Regions from separate parts of the Parasphingorhabdus sp. genome, predicted to be linked through region 1. Evidence: predicted binding sites of a transcription regulator. Region 1 holds the regulator's gene; each other region holds the start of a gene.
The links. Region 1 encodes LexA, which represses DNA repair genes until DNA is damaged. Its sites were predicted from a motif close to GTTCCNCNCTTGTTCT; they were not measured.
Positions count from the first base shown of each region.

Region 1 (4,776 bases):
GGCATCAGGCTGCGCCGCGCGGTTTTGTCCGGGCCATTGAAGAAAAGTCGGAAACAGGCTTCGCACTGATTGCAGAGATCAAGAAAGCCAGTCCCTCGAAAGGGCTGATCCGTGAGGATTTTGATCCACCGACCCACGCACGCGCCTATGAGGCCGGTGGTGCCGCCTGTCTTTCGGTGCTAACCGACATGCCCTATTTTCAGGGCGCAGACGAATATCTTGTAGCCGCCCAGGCGGCATGCGCCCTGCCCTGCTTGCGCAAGGATTTCATGATTGATCCATGGCAGGTGGAAGAATCCCGTGCGCTGGGCGCCGATGCGATTCTGATTATCATGGCCGCTCTGGACGATGCTCTTGCCAGTGAAATAGAAGCGGCAGCGATGGAATATGGCATGGATGCGCTGATCGAGGTGCATGATGAGGTGGAACTGGAGCGCGCGCTTAAACTGAAATCAAGACTTTTGGGTATCAACAACCGCAACCTCAAAACCTTTGAAACCAGTCTTGAACAAACCGAGCGACTGTCGAAGCTAGTCCCCGATGACCGGATCATGGTATCCGAAAGCGGGATTTTCACGCATGATGACTGCCAACGCCTGTCGCAATCGGGCGCACGGGCCTTTCTGGTCGGAGAGTCGTTGATGCGGCAGGATGATGTCGAAGCGGCGACACGGCTGCTCCTGACAGGTAGCCCGGAAAAGGGATAGGCATAAATGAGCAAACTTACTCATATTGACGGCGACGGCGCGGCGCATATGGTCGATATTTCAGCCAAGAACGAGACGGTGCGCGAGGCGCATGCCGAAGGTTTTATCAGCATGAATCCAGATGTGCTGGAGGCCATCAGGGCCAACAGCATGAAAAAGGGTGATGTGCTGGCCACCGCCCGCATTGCCGGGATCATGGCGGCAAAGAAAACCAGCGATCTTATCCCGCTCTGTCATCCGCTGGCGCTCAGCAAAGTTGCGGTTGATTTTGAATATCAGCATGATGGTATAAAGGTTCGGGCAATGGCACGCTTAACCGGCAAGACAGGGGTTGAAATGGAGGCTTTAACAGCCGCTTCAACCGCACTTTTAACAGTGTATGACATGTCCAAAGCGATGCAGAAAGACATGGTGATTAGCGATATTCGCCTGCTCTCCAAATCAGGCGGAAAATCAGGAGACTGGACCGCCGAATGAAGCCGCTGCTGCCCCTGGAAGAAGCGCAAGAGCGCCTGATTGCCATGGCACAGCCCTTGCCTTCTGAAACCATTGCCATAGGTGATGCGCTGGGGCGTTATCTTGCAGAAGACGTCATGGCTGGTCGCGATCAACCGGCAGCAGACATGTCAGCAATGGATGGATATGCCATCCGCTTTGAAGACCGCGACGGTCCCTGGCAACTGGTCGGCGAATGCAAGGCCGGAAGCCCGCCCTGCCCAGCAATACTGCCGGGTCAGGCCGCCCGCATTTTCACCGGTGCCCTGCTACCCGAGGGCGCCGATACGGTTGTCATGCAGGAAAATGTCGAGCCGGATGGTGACAATATTGTCCTGACCAGCGATCCTTCTCCTGTCAAAGGCCGTCATGTCCGCTTTCAGGGCGGCGACTTCAAGTCTGGGGATGTGTCGCTAAAAGCTGGCATTCAGCTCAATGCCGCCGCCTTGGGTCACGCCGTCATTGCCGGTTCGGGCAGCGTCAGCGTGGGTCGCCGTCCCAAAGTCGCGATCCTCTCCACCGGCGACGAGCTGGTTGCCCCGGGCACGGATACGAAGCCGCACCAGATACCGGCAAGCAATGATGTCATGATCGCCGCCATGCTGTCACAGCTGCCAACAATAACCCGTTGCATCAGCCGGATAAAAGATGATCTGGATAGCCTGTGTGAAGCGCTGGAAAGCGCCAGGGACTGCGATGTCATCGTCACCATAGGCGGCGCTTCGGTGGGCGACCATGATCTGGTGGCGCCTGCGTTCAAACGGCTTGGCGGGCAAACGGATTTCTGGAAAATCGCGATGAAACCGGGCAAGCCGCTCATGGCCGGGAAGCTGGGTAACAGCCTTGTCCTCGCCCTGCCCGGCAATCCCGGCTCCGCCTTTGTGACGGCAACCCTGTTTCTGGTGCCTCTGATCCGCTATCTTGCAGGTGCGCAAAGCTATATGCCCGTCATGCAAACGGCGCAAACCAGCACGGTGTTGCCCGCCACCAGCCAGCGCGCCGAGTTTCTCCGCGCACAGCTTGTCGACGGCGCCATTGCCGCCTTTGACAGCCAGGACAGCGCCAAGCTTTCGATACTGGCAGCGGCCAACGCCCTGCTCTTCCGTCCTCCGCACAGCCCGGAGCAACCCGTTGGCGCAGAGGTTTCGTATATCGCCATCTAAAATGCTTGACTTGGCACGGTTTGTTTCATAATTGTTCCTTATTCGTTCCCGATAAGGACATGAAACATGCTCACACCGAAACAACATGAACTGCTTTGCTTCATTCATAACAGTCTGGAGGAATCAGGCGTATCCCCCTCTTTTGAAGAGATGAAGGATGCATTGGGCTTGAAGTCAAAATCTGGCGTTCATCGGTTGATCAGCGCTCTGGAAGAACGCGGCTTTTTGCGCCGCCTTCCCAACCGGGCACGAGCCTTGGAAGTGACCAAGCTACCCGAAGGCGGTAATTTGAAACCGGCTGCTTCCAATGTCATAAACATTGCCCCTGAGCAGGCTCCCTCAGCACCGATGAAAGAAATTCCTGTCGCGGCCAATGATGTGATCGAAATTCCGCTTCATGGCAAGATTGCAGCAGGCGTTCCGATCGAAGCCCTTGAAGGTCAGTCCGCGCTCAGTGTTCCAGCGGCATTGCTGGGCTCCGGCGAGCATTATGCGTTGGAAGTTTCCGGCGATTCGATGATCGAAGCGGGTATATTGGACGGCGACTATGCGCTTATTCAACGCACGGAAACAGCGCGTAACGGCGAAATCGTCGTTGCGCTGGTCCATGATGAAGAAGCTACACTGAAATATCTGTTCAAGGATAATGGACAGGTCCGCCTTGATCCCGCAAATCCAGCCTATGAGCCACAGATATTTGGCGCAGGAGAGGTGCGGATACAGGGCAAAATGGCCGGACTGTTGCGGCGCTATAACTAACGATAGCTGGGTACAGTTTTATTCAGGGCTGCCTTTGATTTCTGCCGCTATTTTGGAAGTTTTCTCTTTCGGCTGCATATTTTTGGGCTCAGTGAAGCGCGTCCATTGATGACGCCCGGAACGGCCCAAAACGGTTCCAATCTTTTGGTTCTCCAGATCTATCGTCATACCGCCAACCTGGCCCAATAAAATACGATCCGCCTTAAGCCAGCGTGGCTGACAACTGATAGGGAGGCGCCGTTCGCTGATCACAATATCGGCACGCCGGCAGGCCGCTGACAGCGCCATGGCCGGAATATAGTAAGAGCTGCGCGTTGCAACGATCACCCAGTCTCGGCCTTCCCCCTCCATGATAACTGTGCAGCTATCTGCATTACACTGCGCATTTGGCCAGTCCTCTAGGGCCGTGGCTTCCCCATCAATCCCGGCATTTTCCAGCAACATGTCGCGAATGAAGTCACCGCTGCGCGTGCGAAGCATCGCCAGCTCCCCCGCGTCATTGCGGATCCCGACATGACGACCATCTCCGGTAATGTAGAGATCAGGAGCGCGGGTCGTGGCTATCATCAGGACACCAATTGCTATAGGAGCAAGACCGCAGATACGCCAAGACTGACTCCACAGGGCCAACCACAAGCCACCGGCAATCACTAACCCAAACGCGGCCAGTGGCATGGTCGGTAGCATGGTTACTGATCCCGGTCGACTGGATACATAGTGGGCCAACACCAGCAGACTGCTCAGCGCCTTTTCACATAACCACCAGAACGGTGCACCCAAACCAACCGTATCAAGTAGCAATGCCAATGCTTCCAGAGGCATAATCACAAATGTTGTCAGCGGAATAGCGATGATATTGGCCAGCGCGCCATAAATGCCGGCTTTGTGAAAATGGAACAACGCAATGGGCATCAATGCCAGCTCGACGACCAGACCAGTGAGGAAAAGCGCCAATATGATCCGCCCCAGTCGCCTGAGAAGGACTTCCTCCCGTCGTGCGAACAATGCCTTTATTCTAGGGTGTTCGTGCATCGCAATAATCGCGGTGACAGCGGCAAAACTAAGCTGAAAGCTCGGTCCGACAAGGGATTCCGGCCAGATGATGAGCACAAACAGGGCCCCTGCCGCGACCATGCGCAGGGTGATGGCACTGCGCCCCATGACGAGAGCCATGAGAACCAGCAATGCTGCGACACATGCTCTTATCGTTGGCACCTGCGCGCCGGTCATCAATGTATAACCCAGCGCTGCCACAGCTGCGCAACCCGCAGCCACCAGAGGCAGCCGAAAACGCAGCGCTAATGTTGGAAATAGCGCCAAAATACGCAAAACTAACAAATAAACTGCACCGACAACCGCCGTTACATGCAGGCCGCTGATTGACAAAAGGTGCGCCAACCCACTGCGCCGCATGGCTTCAGCATCTTCGTCATTAATTGCCCCGCGATCGCCAGTGGCCAGGGTTGCACCAATCGCCCCTGCCCCACCGGCCATGCAGGACTGGACATGGTTCGACAGCACCTGGCGATATTCCGGCATGGATGAAAGCGGTCCCCAAGACGGCTGCGCTGGCTGAACGACATGAATTTCCCCCAATAGCTGACCGGTAGCACCCAGCCCCATGAACCAGGCACGGCGGGAAAAATCATAAG
Region 1 covers NZ_AP041068.1:2,494,072-2,498,847, forward strand. Annotated here, with positions in the region: gene trpC (indole-3-glycerol phosphate synthase TrpC) at 1-707, shown strand, start outside; gene moaC (cyclic pyranopterin monophosphate synthase MoaC) at 714-1,184, shown strand; gene AC6I9Z_RS12345 (molybdopterin molybdotransferase MoeA) at 1,181-2,365, shown strand; gene lexA (transcriptional repressor LexA) at 2,432-3,124, shown strand; gene AC6I9Z_RS12355 (ComEC/Rec2 family competence protein) at 3,143-4,776, opposite strand, start outside.

Region 2 (4,776 bases), 210 kb from region 1:
TAAAGAGCCAGATTGCGCGATTAATGCCTTGAACAGGTCAATTTCATAATTGTCGTGTGTTCCCTGCATCACGGCCGCAACGCGCTCCAGCCCCATGCCGGTATCAATCGAAGGCTTCGGCAAATCGATACGATCACCGCCAGCATGCTGTTCATATTGCATGAACACCAGATTCCAGATTTCTACAAACCGGTCGCCATCTTCATCCGGACTGCCAGGAGGGCCGCCGAAAATATGATCGCCATGATCGTAAAATATCTCGCTGCAAGGACCGCAGGGACCAGTGTCACCCATAGACCAGAAGTTATCATTGGTCGCGATCCGGATGATCCGTTCTTCCGGTAGTCCTGATATTTTACGCCACAAATCAAAGGCTTCGTCATCAGTATGATAGACGGTCACCGTCAGTCGATCGGCGGAAATTTCCCATGTCTTGGTAATTAATTCCCAAGCGTTGTGGATCGCCTGCTCCTTGAAATAATCGCCAAAGGAGAAGTTACCGAGCATTTCAAAAAACGTATGGTGCCGGGCAGTGTAGCCGACATTATCAAGGTCATTATGCTTGCCACCGGCACGAACGCATTTCTGGCTTGATGTCGCCGTCGGGAATTTGCTCTTCTCAGCGCCCGTGAAGATATTCTTGAACGGCACCATGCCGGCGTTGATAAACATCAACGTCGGGTCATTGTGTGGAATCAGCGGAGACGAAGGAACAACTTCGTGCCCCTGTGCTGCAAAATATTCCAGAAAAGAGCGTCTTATGTCGTTGGTGGTAATCATGAAATCGACTTAGGCGAGGCCCGTCCGGTTTACAATCCCGTCAATTGATCAATCAGCAAATTCTGATGCACGATCATGCATAGGCATAAGGACCGCCTTTTTCGAGCGCAGTCTTATACTGCGGCCGTTCATGAATGCGTTTGAGCCATGCCTGCAAATTCGGGAAACGATCATCCAGACCAGCGCGTGCCTGGCTCGCCTCTAGCGGAAAGCTCATCATCACATCGGCGGCTGTAAGTTCGCTACCCGCAAAATAAGGGCGAGATGCGAGTTCGGTCTCAAGCCATGATAGCAGGTCCTCTACCATACCCATTATAGGTTTCTTTGCCGGCCAGCCCAGAAATCCTAGGCGGTTAATAACAAGTGTGCCGAATAGCGGCGGCATCATCGATCCTTCGGCAAAGTGGAGATATTGGGTGTAAAGTTGCGCCCCGGTCCTGTCCTCCGGCGCCCCCAATGTGCCACCCGCTTTCCTGACAAGATATTCGACAATAGCGGCCGTCTCGATAATCACCTGACCATCATCTTCGATCATCGGTGATTTGCCCAGCGGATGGATTGCTTTCAAACTGTCCGGTGCGCGTTGTGTCTTCGGGTGCCGTTCATAGCGCTTGATCTCATAAGGAAGCGCCAATTCTTCCAGCAACCAGAGGATGCGTTGGGACCGGCTGTTTTCGAGATGATGGACAATGATGGTCATGAATTCCCCTTTTGAAGTGATCGCAAATTTACCAGCTCGGTGTTCTACTGCACCCAAAGTTCACACAAATCACACCAGGAAGACCGCAAAAAACGTGAACCCGCCAGGTTTTTCCAACTTTTGACAGGAAATTGTTGGATAGCAAATGAAAAGGGCCGTCCTGACTATCGGGGGACAGAAGGACGGCCCGGATGCCAAGGTCCGTCTCGGGGAAAACGGACCGGCAAAACTTGAATTTTGGAGAGAAGGATAGGGGCGGATCTAGCCCGCCCCTGCACCTATTTTATTCGGCATCAGCTTCAGCGTCGCTATCGGCGCCGACAGGCCCGGTCATCATCTCATCGGCAATTTCTTCTTCATTGCCGCGAATTTGATTTTCCAGCTTGGCCATCATTTCCGGATTCTCAAGCAGGAAGCGTTTCGAATTTTCGCGCCCCTGTCCAATACGAACGGAATCATAGGAGAACCATGCGCCTGATTTTTCGACCACACCGGCTTTCACACCCAAGTCGATAATCTCGCCGACTTTGGAAATGCCCTGCCCGTACATGATGTCAAATTCCACTTGCTTGAACGGCGGTGCGACCTTGTTCTTGACCACTTTCACACGGGTCGAGTTACCGACAATATCATCCCGTTCCTTGATCTGCCCGGTGCGGCGAATGTCGAGACGAACCGACGCATAGAATTTCAGTGCATTACCACCCGATGTGGTTTCGGGATTGCCGTACATCACGCCAATTTTCATACGCACCTGGTTGATGAAGATCACCATGCATTTGGAACGGCTGATCGAACCGGTCAACTTACGCAGTGCCTGACTCATCAAACGCGCCTGAAGGCCAACATGGGCATCACCCATTTCACCCTCAATCTCAGCGCGTGGAACCAATGCAGCAACCGAATCGACAACCAGAACATCAATCGCGTTTGAGCGAACCAACGTATCGGTAATCTCAAGCGCCTGCTCCCCTGTGTCGGGCTGGGATATGATGAGTTCGTCAATGTCCACACCAAGTGCATTGGCATAAACAGGGTCCAAGGCATGTTCGGCATCGACAAAGGCTGCCGTGCCGCCTGCTTTTTGCGCTTCGGCGATGACATGCAACGCCAATGTGGTTTTACCGGAACTTTCCGGACCATAAATTTCGATTACACGACCCTTTGGCAATCCCCCGATGCCAAGTGCGATATCCAGCCCCAAGGAACCGGTAGAGATCGATTCGACCTCCATCGCCTTGCGGGAACCCAGCTTCATAGCCGAGCCTTTACCAAAAGCGCGATCAATCTGCGCCAACGCGGCGTCAAGCGCCTTTTGTCTGTCTGATGAGTTCAATTGATTATCCGATTCTACGACTTTTAAATTGCCGGCCATTTGCCTGTCCCCTTCGCTAAATGCTTGTACACTATCAATCAATGATGGATATGATGTACCGCATTTGTTCTACTAGAACAAGAGTGGAACAGAATTTTTTTGAAATTGCATAAAACACAATTTCATTAAGCACTTATGTGCAATATTAAATGCTATTTGGCATGTTCGGCCAAAACTTCTCCTACGGCCTCGGCGATTTGAGCGACGGAAAAAGGCTTGGGCAGGAACGCAACATTGTCGAGATCAATGGACTTGCGCAATTGCTCCTCGGCATAGCCCGACATGAACAGGATTGGCATATCGGGATATTGCGCCCGCACCTCTTTGGCCATGGCCGGTCCATCCATGTTTGGCATGACCACATCCGATACGATCATATCAAAAATCTCCTCGCCCTCGCCCAGCGCTTCGATATGCTGTAGTCCTTCTTCTCCATCACTGGCCGTAACAACTGTATAGCCTTGCCGTGTCAACGCCCGTTCAGCGACAGCACGGACCATATCCTCGTCCTCAACCAGCAGGATGTGACCGCTGCCCCATAGCTCTTTCTTCGCCACGGCCTTCAGTGGCTCTGACGACGGCAATGTTTCCTGGTCAGAAACCTGGTGTACGGGGAAGTAGATGGAGAAAGTCGCACCTTCGCCCGGTTTGGAATCAGCAAAGATATAGCCACCGGACTGTTTGACGATTCCGTATACCGTGGACAGGCCAAGTCCGGTGCCCTTACCGACTTCCTTGGTTGTAAAAAACGGTTCAAAAATTTTGCCGATAACCGCTGGAGGAATACCGTTGCCCGTATCCGTAACAAAAAGCGCTGTATAGTCACCGACCGGAAGGATATCGCGCTTCATTGCCCGGACGTCGGACGGGGCGATCATTTGTGTCGTGATCGATATCTTGCCACCATTGGCGCCGCTGGCATTGATGGCATCGCGCGCATTGACGCCCAGATTAATGATTACCTGTTCCAATTGCCCCGGGTCGGCGCGAACCAGGCCAAGATTGCGGCCATGCTTCACTTCCAGCTCGATGCTGTCATCAAGCAGGCGCTTGAGCAGATTGGATACGTCAGCAACCACATCGGGCAACTGCAGAATTTGAGGCCGCAATGTCTGCTGCCGCGAAAAGGCGAGAAGTTGCCGCGTCAAACCAGCGGCGCGATTGCTGTTATTCTTGACCTGCTGAATATCATCATAGTCACTGTCACCAGGCGCATGCCGGAGTAACATCAGATCACAATGACCAATAATCGCGGTCAGGATATTATTGAAGTCATGCGCCACACCGCCAGCCAACTGGCCGACTGCCTGCATCTTGGTCGCCTGCGCCACCTGACTTTTCAATTTGGTCTCTTCGCTATTATCCTTGATCGATAGCAGGACCGCTGCATCACCAAGCCCGCGAATCCCGGCCATGCCCAAAGCGACCGGATCATCTCCACCATTGCGCAGCCGGACCGCAAGATCGCCGGACATGGAAGGACCACTGGCATAGCGCCGGACCGCGTCTGCCACCGCCGATTTGTCATCCCGGATCATCAGATCCCCCGGATAGAGCGGTTTCTCTCCCTCCTGGACACCAGCAACTCTGCCAAAGGCATTGTTGAAAAACAAAAAACGCCCATCACGGTCGGTCAGAGCCAATCCTAGCGGGAGCAAGGACAGCATCGATTCGACTTGCTCCAGTGCCTGACCGCGCTCGACTGCGCCGCCGTCATCGTCAATGAGCAGGATCAGCGCCGGACCTTTTTCCTGTTCGCGGTCCAGCGGGATATGGAACAGGCGAACCGGTGTACCATGTCGGCCATCACGTTCGAAAAAGATCGTGCCCTTGTCATCAGACCGCAGGAAATTGATAAAGTTGCGGCCGGATATATTGGCTTCTTCACGGCCTGTGGCTCTCAAAGCAAAACCCTGGTTGG
Region 2 covers NZ_AP041068.1:2,704,426-2,709,201, forward strand. Annotated here, with positions in the region: gene alaS (alanine--tRNA ligase) at 1-780, opposite strand, end outside; gene AC6I9Z_RS13340 (glutathione S-transferase family protein) at 854-1,480, opposite strand; gene recA (recombinase RecA) at 1,764-2,855, opposite strand; gene AC6I9Z_RS13350 (response regulator) at 3,008-4,776, opposite strand, start outside.
Region 2: a site for LexA is predicted at 2,930-2,945, ahead of recA (recombinase RecA). Genes of this name have one in related genera too.

Region 3 (4,776 bases), 1.5 Mb from region 1:
ATGGAGAAAAAATATGGAAATTCGTGTTTCAGGACATCAGGTGGACACCGGCGATGCGCTACAAGGCCATGTTGACGATCGAATGAATGCGATAGCCGACAAATATTTTCCCAAGGCGATTTCCAGCCATGCAACATTTGGCAAAGCCCCCCATAACCACTTTCAATGCGATATTGTGTCCCACATCATGACTGGTTTGATGTTGAAATCAGAGGCCAAGGCTGGCGATGCACATCAAGCCTTTGACCAAGCGGCGGACAAGATTGAAAAGCAGCTTCGTCGATATATGCGCCGTTTGAATGATCACCATGTTCAGGCGCAGTATGCGGCAAAGCAGGAGGAGGCAGCTTACCGCGTATTTGACGCCGGTGACGATGAGGTGGAAGTCGAAACTGTTTCCGAAGACCCGCCCATTATTGCTGAAACCAGTACCGATATCCCCGAAGCAAGCGTATCCGATGCGGTGATGATGATGGATTTGCGCAATACCAGTGCGCTATTGTTTAAAAATGCTGGAACTGGATCACATAATATGGTTTACCGCCGCTCGGATGGCACTATCGGCTGGGTCGAACCACAGAAATAGCGTCTTTTCGATTTTGATTCCCCCGGTTCGCCAGAGAAACTTGGCGAACAGATGTTTGTGATCAGCTGCATCCTGCGATGGCGATTCGCCTCTTATGATGTTTTGCGTAGTGAAAATTCAGACCAGTCGGTCTGAGAGGAAAAAATGGAATATTTGTCAGTCTACATTGACCCTGCCGCCATTATGGCGAGCGCCACGGTTCTATCAAAGCAACAGATTTTTACCGCATTGGCGGAAAACGCGGCTCAATCATATGGCTTGGACGCAGATTTGGTGCTGGAACGGCTTCATGACCGTGAAGCCATAGGTTCTACGGGTTTTGGCGGGTCGGTTGCGATTCCCCATGCAAGGATCAAACAGCTCGACAAATGTGTCGGGCTTTTTATTCGCCTTGCGGAACCCATAGGCTTTGATGCTCATGACGGTCAGGACGTTGATTTGATCTTTGGCTTATTGTCTCCGGAACAAGGTAGCGCCAATCATTTGAAAGCGCTGGCAGAAGTATCACGGTTTCTGCGTGATGAATCTGTCGTTACCAAATTGCGGGGCGCGGCGTCCGAGGATGCCCTATATGCGCTGCTTACGGGACAACAGGGTCAGCAAGCGGCTTGACCATGGCTGTCCGGAATGATTCAGATCAGGAAAATAACGGGTCACACCAACATTTCCGGGCTTTAGAGCGGCTCTATAAGGCAGCGCCGATCAATCAACTGTTCGAATCCAATCTTGAAATTTCCGAACGCGGTTTTGCGCGCATTACATTTGCAGTAGATGAGCGTCACTATCATGCAGCCGGCGCGGTTCATGGGACCAGCTATTTCAAGATGCTAGATGATGCTGCCTTTTATGCTGCTAACAGCCTGGTCTCCGACCGTTTTTTGCTTACCACAGCGTTCAACCTGCTGTTTACCCGGCCATTGAAGTCCAGCACCGTGACTGCTGAAGGCCGTTGGGTCAGCGGAAAAAGGCGGGTTTTTGTTGCTGACTCCCGGCTTATTGATGAGGAAGGTGAGGAAATTGCCCGCGGAACCGGTACGTTCATGCGGTCGCATATCCCGCTAGCGTCTCTCCCCGGATATAAGCAGGATTTATGATAGAACCGCGGTTGTCTGCGGAGATGATTGTGCAGTCCTTGTTGCGCAAAGTGAATCAGGAGGGCGGCTTTGCAGCGATCCTTAGAAAAGGCGATCGAATCTCTGGCGCGATCCTCATAATATGCGTCGAAAAAGGTAAAGATCCGCGACTTTTGGAGAAAATGCCAAGTCTTGATGGTCCTTCGACCTGGCAGGTGGTATGGCCGCAAAGCACTGATAATAAACAAGATTTAGACGGGTATTTGGAACGCCGGAGCGGATTTGATCCGGACTTATGGTTAATTGAACTGGACGTCGCGGATGCGGAACGGCTCATCGCTGAAATGACCTGATTTCTTGACTTTGTTGCACTGCACCCTATTTCGCGACCAACTTTGAAGCGAAGGTTGTTCCGAGGGATTGTCCACAAGGACGCGGAATAAACATGCAGACGGAGGGAACAGGGATAAGCCGTTGGTTGGTTTTTAGGCTTATTTACGCGGGTTTTTGGCCCGCACTGGACTCGCCGCATAAAATAACAGGTTTATGAGCAAAATTTTTAAAGCTGCAAGCGTGTTGTCGCTTGCATTTTCTACGGTCGCCGCTCTCGCTGTGACCGATGCGTCATTCGCTTTAGAAGCCAATGACACTACTCCAGAATCCGAGATTGTCATTGATCCCGATATGCTGGAATCTACCGATGAAACGGCGCCGGTAATTTTCGGGGAACTGAAGGAAGTAGCGGCTGCTATTCCCCAAGACGTGATCGAGGCAGATCGGCTTGCTAACGAACAGCGTGATGCTGTTGAAGCAGTTGATTTTACCAATAATGGCGCTGGGTCACTACGGGAACTGGTCCGGCAGCAATCGGTGGACGGGGCGCTCAGCAAAGAGATGCAGTGCCTTGCTGGAACCGTCTACTTTGAATCCAAAGGTGAAACACTGGCTGGTCAGCTAGCCGTCGCACGGGTTGTAATGGCGCGGACCAAATCTTCGCGCTTTCCCGACACAATGTGCGGTGTTGTGTATCAGCGGAAGCAATTCTCCTTCATTCGGAACGGCAAAATGCCGCGGATTGATAAAGGACACCGCCATTGGCGCAATGCAGTTGCGATTTCAAAAATCGCTATGAACGATGGTTGGAAAAGCCCTGTCGAAGGCGCACTGTTCTTCCATGCCCGCTATGTATCGCCCGGCTGGCGGTTAAAGCGGATGGCAACGATTGATAATCATATCTTCTATCGGTGATACCGATTCACAAACTGATTTCATAAAGGCTCCCAATCGGGGGCCTTTATTTTGTTCTATTTATGTTCTAACTTCTTTTCATGATGATAGAACAAAGTGATTCGCCCTTATCAGTCGCCGCTTTGACACTGAATCCCGATCAGATCGAGGAGAATACGGTGCCATTAACGGGGGCTGCTGCAGTTGCCCGCGGTGTGGCGCGCCTCTTTTCCCGCCACGATATAATGGTTCTGTCTGAAGTCAGCCTGCCCAATAAGAGGCGAGCGGACCTGATGGGTGTTGATGCCAAGGGACAGATTGTGATTGTGGAGATCAAGGTCGCGCGCGGTGATTTGTTGGGCGACAATAAGTGGACAGAATATCTCGACTATTGTGACCGCTTCTACTGGGCATTGCCAAGCGATTTTGATGCGTCTCCCTTGGATAGACCGGATTTTATGCCAGAACGTGCCGGGTTGATCATCGCTGATGCTTATGATGCGGAAATGGTCCGTTCTGCAGCAACCCATGCACTTGCCCCTGCGCGGCGGAAAACAGAAACAATGCGGCTGGCACGTCGCTCCATGCAGCGATTATCGGTAGTCCATGGTTGGATCGACCCACAGGCACGGGAATTCTATTAAAATTTGGTTGAAAGACTTAGCCTTCAGGACCAAAAAACCGACCGGTAGTTTCCGGTTTTTTCTCTTTATCCGCTTTTTCAATTTCGGCCAATATCGCAGAAGCACGGCGATCGCGGGTTGCATAATCGCGCGCTGACAGGCCGGCCAGGGTATCGGTGCGATCTGGATCTGCACCATTTTTCAACAATAGCCGAGTCATTTCAGAATCGCGCAACTGGACAGCACGTATCAAGGCTGTTTCGCCGCGGTTATTTGTCTGATTAACATCGGCCTTTTTTTGCAGGAGTACTCTCGCCCCTTCGATAAACCGCAATCGGGTGGCGAGCATGAGCGGGGTTGTACCGCTTTTATCCCGAACATTCGGATTGGCACCTTTTTGCAAAAGAAATCCGGTCCAGGTGGCGTCTCGCCGCGCTACAACAATATGCAGCGCCGTCTCGCCTGTCGAAAGGTCCTTTGTGTTAACAATAACTGAGCCCGGCTCATTCAAGAATTTTGTGGCTTCGGTGCCATCCCTGTCTTTCACAGCTTTCAGAAAATTGTAACTCGCCGAAAATTGGGCATTTGCGACACTTGGAGCTACCAGCGAAAAAGCTGCCAATATCAGCGCGTAGAAACGAACCATCTTGTTTCCCTTGCGGATGTTTGAAAATCTGTTTCTGCCCCGAAGCATAATGAGCTGCCTTATATAAATTTAACGCGCGTAAACTTGAAAACCAGTTGCCGCCTGACAATAGAATCCATCAATTATCAGTTGAATAATCATCCATAGCAGACCATGTCTGGCCGCATGATGAATAATTTACTATCTGCTTTTTCTGCTGCCCTTTTAATGTTGCTTCTCGCCGCTTGCAACCCGGCCTCTTCCGGCAGCGCAGAAACCGAAGCCCCTCTCGCAGGAGCAGATATTGGTGGCAGTTTTACGCTAACCAATCAAGATGGCGGAACAAGTTCCGATACGGATTTCACCGGAAAATACCGGATCATCTATTTTGGCTTTACCTATTGCCCTGATGTCTGCCCGATAGATCTTGCGAATCTGATGAACGGCTTGACGTTGGCCGAAAAGGAAGACCCTTCTCTTGCGGAGAAAATTCAGCCGATCTTTATTTCGATCGATCCGGAGCGTGATCGCCCGGAACAACTGAAACAATATGTCGGGAATTTTCACCCCCGGTTGATCGGTCTGACGGGCAGTGTCGATGAGATTGCCGCTGTCGCAAAGAAATATCTGATCATCTACAAT
Region 3 covers NZ_AP041068.1:565,075-569,850, reverse strand. Annotated here, with positions in the region: gene hpf (ribosome hibernation-promoting factor, HPF/YfiA family) at 14-586, shown strand; gene AC6I9Z_RS02845 (PTS sugar transporter subunit IIA) at 731-1,198, shown strand; gene AC6I9Z_RS02840 (PaaI family thioesterase) at 1,201-1,680, shown strand; gene AC6I9Z_RS02835 (DUF1491 family protein) at 1,677-2,012, shown strand; gene AC6I9Z_RS02830 (cell wall hydrolase) at 2,206-2,907, shown strand; gene AC6I9Z_RS02825 (MmcB family DNA repair protein) at 3,066-3,530, shown strand; gene AC6I9Z_RS02820 (ankyrin repeat domain-containing protein) at 3,547-4,155, opposite strand; gene AC6I9Z_RS02815 (SCO family protein) at 4,309-4,776, shown strand, end outside.
Region 3: a site for LexA is predicted at 2,961-2,976, ahead of AC6I9Z_RS02825 (MmcB family DNA repair protein). Genes of this name have one in related genera too.

Region 4 (4,776 bases), 590 kb from region 1:
GCAGATACGCCAAGGTCGCCCCGATCAGCCCCTTGATCATGCCAAATCCAAAGCCAAGCACACGGTCAATCGGACCGAGCAGCGACTTGCGTGATTTACGCCCAACAGATTTGGCGAACCAGCGTCCCAAAGCATAGGTAACGATCACAATCGCGCAAAAAGCCAATACCGCCGCTCCGCCGTCATTACCAATTGGCGCGATCAGGAAATCCGTGACAGGCGTATGCAAGAACCGGACAGCGAAGATAACCAACACCCAAGCAATGAGGGACAGCGTTTCCTGCACAAATCCGCGAAGAAAACCAAGAACAGCGGCGCCGCCCATCAACGCCAATACAAAAATATCCAGACCAGTCATGAAGACTAGCTAATCGCGGCCAAGCATATGGTCAACGAGATTGGCAAGCTTCGCAAAGTTCACACAATTCACACCCGGGGCAGAGTTTTCTTTGGATGCGGGTATCAAAGCTCTTCCGAAGCCTAGTTTCGAAGCCTCCTTCAACCGCATTGGTGTGTTGGACACTGCCCGAATCTCACCAGAGAGCGCGATTTCTCCAAAGATCACAGCATCGCTTGGCATCGGTTTTTCGGCATGAGCAGAAATCAGCGCGGCTGCGACGGCAAGGTCGGCTGCGGGATCAGTCAGGCGGTATCCCCCGGCCACATTCAGATATACTTCCGCGCCCGAAAAACTGAGTCCACAACGCGCTTCGAGCACCGCCAATATCATGGCGAGGCGAGAGCTATCCCACCCAACGACGGAACGCCGCGGGGTCGCACCACTGGCCAGGCGAACCGTAAGCGCCTGAATTTCGACCAGAACCGGCCGTGTTCCCTCCAGAGCCGGAAAGACAGTGGCGCCTGTCACTTCTTCGCTACGGTCTGTTAAAAACAGCGCTGATGGATTCCGGACCTCGCTAAGGCCCATTTCCTCCATTGCGAAGACGCCAATTTCATCAGTGCCGCCAAAGCGATTTTTGATCGACCGCAATATTCGATACTGATGGCTGCGTTCGCCTTCAAAGCTCATCACCGTATCGACCATGTGCTCCAATACACGAGGCCCGGCGATATTTCCGTCTTTCGTCACATGCCCGACGAGCATGATCATTGTGCCGTGTTCCTTGGCAAATTTGATGAGTTCCTGCGCTGATGCCCGCACCTGACTGACGGTTCCGGGCGCGCCTTCAATCAAATCGCTATGCATGGTCTGGATCGAATCGATCACCACAAAATCCGGCGCATCTTTCCCAAGCGTGGTCAGTATGTCGCGAACCGATGTTGCAGAAGCCAGCTTCACCGGCGCCTTCCCCAAGCCCAGCCGCCGAGCGCGCAGCCGAACCTGATCCGCAGCCTCCTCACCGGAAATATAGGCTACCGAAAGGCCAGCCTCGGCCAACCGGGCAGAAACCTGCAGGAGCAAAGTTGATTTACCAATTCCCGGATCGCCGCCCATCAGCGTTGCCGAGCCAGCCACAAGGCCGCCGCCTATAGCCCGGTCAAATTCCGCGATTCCGGTTAGCTTGCGTTCGGGCAAAGCTATGTCGCTGTCGAGACCGACCAGCCGAACCTCCCTGCCCCCGCTCTGCAAATTATGCTTGGCTGCAAAGACCGTATCCCCGGCCTCTTCAACCAGCGTATTCCATTCCCCACAATCCACGCACTGTCCCTGCCAGCGATGGGAAATCGAGCCACATTCCTGACATACATATTTTTTCTTCGGTTTGGCCATAAGAGCTATTTATCAGAACAAATACGGAACACCAGCCTTTTCATTCATTCAGGATTCACGCATCCAAATGCATGTTTTCAGGATGAAAATTTCCCGAAGGCAAATCGTCGCGGCAGCTGGTGTGAGCTTGCTTCTCCCGCCGTTGTTGAAAGCAAAGCCGCTGGACCGCGCGGCAAAATTGGTTCTGGCGGCGCGCAGCCAAGTTGGCGTCACCACCGTTTACAGCCAGGCCTATCACGGCATCGGCTATCCGAACGGGGATTTTCCTCGCAAATCTGGTGCGTGCACCGATGTCATCATCCGCGCCTATCGCGATGGCCTTGATCTGGATCTGCAAAAACTTATCCATCTGGACATGAAAAAGGCATTTTCGGCCTATCCCAAAATCTGGGGTCTCAAGACGACCGATCGAAATATCGACCATCGCCGCGTCCCGAACATGCGTACCTTCTTCAAGCGCCAAGGCGCAGTCGAGCCATTTTCGAAAGACCCTGAAGACTGGTTGCCCGGCGATATCGTCACAAGCGTTATTGACGGCAGACTTGCACATTGCGGGATTGTTTCGGATCGCAAACTACGAAGCCGCCCGCTGCTGATCCACAATGTCGGACGGGGCACCCGTGAGGAAGACCGCCTCTTTGCGTGGCCAATCACAGGCCATTATCGTTGGGCAGTCTAGCGATATTGGTCCAATTCCACGCTTGCACACTCCCTGCCATCCTGTAGTGAAAAATCATGCGGCAAAAAGAACTCCGACTGGCCCTGATCTGCTATGGCGGCGTGAGCCTCGCCATTTACATGCATGGCATCACCAAGGAAATCTGGAAGCTTGCCAAGGCCAGCCGGGATTTTCATGACGGCCAGAAAAACGATAGCTGCAGTCGCGGTACCTATTACGACATATTGGAGTGGATAGAGCAGGAAAGCACTGTCAAATTGCGGGTGCTGCCCGACATTATCGCAGGAGCCAGCGCCGGCGGGATTAACGGCATATTCCTGTCGCAAGCCATCATATCAGGAGAATCTCTCGAACCGCTGACCGATATGTGGCTGGAAACAGCCGATGTCGATACGCTGCTGGATCCCGATGCGCGGCCCCTGTCGCGCTTCTCCAAATTCTGGGCAGAACCCATTGCCTGGATGGCACTTGGCCGTAAAGGCGGTGCGGTGGAACAAACAGTTTCCAAGGAAGCGCGTGAAGAGGTAAAAATGAAGCTGTCCCGCTTCGTGCGGGCACGCTGGTTTGCGCCTCCATTTGGCGGAAAGATATTCTCCGGCCTGATCTTGGACGCACTGGCAACGATGAAGAAGACCAAGCGCGGTCCCAAATTACTGCCACCGGGGCAGCCGCTTGATTTATTTGTCACCGTGACTGACTTTGTCGGTCATCCGGAAAAGCTGCAACTCCATAGTCCGCCAGAGGCTCTGGAGATGGAGCACCGCATCACCATCAGTTTTTCCACGCGGGGCAAGCCGGGCGGCGATATCGCTGATCCCGCCGAACTCGTTTTTGCCGGCCGGGCAACAGCCAGCTTTCCGGGCGCGTTTCCACCATTCACGGTCACCGAATTGGACAATGTTCTATCCGACCGTAATCAGGTTTGGACCAATCGGTCACGTTTTCTAAAGCGGATATTGCCCAATCAAAGCCGGGCTGGCACCGCCAATGATACGGTGTTGATTGATGGTTCCGTTTTGGCGAACGCCCCCTTTGCGCAGGCCATTGAAGCTTTGAAAAACCGGCCAGCGAAGCGGGAGGTGGATCGACGTTTTGTCTATATCGACCCAAGACCGGACCTGGATGTCGCCAAAAGCGACCGGGCGCTGCAACGGCTTCAGGCCGCACAAGAAGCAGAGGACGAAAACCTCCCCGGCTTCTTCTCGACCATATTCGGGGCGATATCGAATATTCCGCGAGAGCAACCAATCCGCGACAATCTTGATGACATATCACGGCGGTCAAACCGGATTATCCAGATGCGGCAAATTACCGATAATCTGCGCGGCGAGGTTGAGCAGAATGTCGAGGCCATTTTCGGCCGCACGCTGTTTCTGGACAAACCGACGGCGGCGCGCCTTGCTGCATGGCGGCGCAAGTCGCGGGACAAAGCCGGTAAGCTCGCAGGCTTTTCCTATAGCGCTTATGGTCATCTTAAACTCGCGACCGTGCTTGAGGACATCGCCCATACGGTGAGGCGGGCGAAGGCCGATTCCAATGTCCAAAGTCATCATGCGTTGCGCGAAGTGCTGTGGGCGGAACTGCGTGAGCGCGGTTTTGAGAATATCGCCAAAAAAGGCGGTGCTGGCCCGTCAAAGCTTGCCGCCGATTTCTTTCGACAGCATGATCTGGGTTATCGCATCCGCCGGCTGCGGTTTCTGGCCCGCCGGTTTGCCGAAGATCTCGATAGCGCACATCCCGATGACTATGCCGTGATCGAGCAGATGCATGATGTCATATATGACTGTCTTTCCCTTTATATTGAGCGTGAAACGATTGAATATCTGGGCGATGACTTTGTGGCACTGGCCAAAAATGCCGAGCATGCACCGGCCGCAATGCTCGACAGTCTGGCCAAGGCTCGTGATCTCGCCTCCGCCGATGCTTTGGTCGATGCCAAGCTGGCCGAAGCGATGGCGGGACTGCCCAAGCCGGAGCGCCGATCCATGCTGCTCGCCTTTCTCGGCTTCCCGTTTTACGACGTCGCCACCCTGCCTCTTTTGCAAGGCGAAGGTCTCGATGAATTTGACCCGATCAAGGTGGATCGCATTTCCCCTGAAGATGCAAAATCGATCCGTCAGGGCGGTGTTGTCGCAACACTAAAGGGCATTGAGTTCAATAACTTTGGTGCGTTCTTTAGCAGGAACTATCGCGAGAATGACTATCTTTGGGGCCGGCTCCATGGCGCCGAACGGATGATTGATATCCTTCTCTCGACCCTCCCCGAAGCAAAGCGCCCTGACCCGGAAAAGACGCTGGCGTTCAAAAAGACATTGTTTCGCGCAATCATTGATGAAGAGGAGCAGCGGCTGACCAAGATCGGCCC
Region 4 covers NZ_AP041068.1:3,085,634-3,090,409, forward strand. Annotated here, with positions in the region: gene AC6I9Z_RS15210 (CvpA family protein) at 1-358, opposite strand, end outside; gene radA (DNA repair protein RadA) at 368-1,732, opposite strand; gene AC6I9Z_RS15220 (DUF1287 domain-containing protein) at 1,854-2,411, shown strand; gene AC6I9Z_RS15225 (patatin-like protein) at 2,468-4,776, shown strand, end outside.
Region 4: a site for LexA is predicted at 1,747-1,762, ahead of radA (DNA repair protein RadA). Genes of this name have one in related genera too.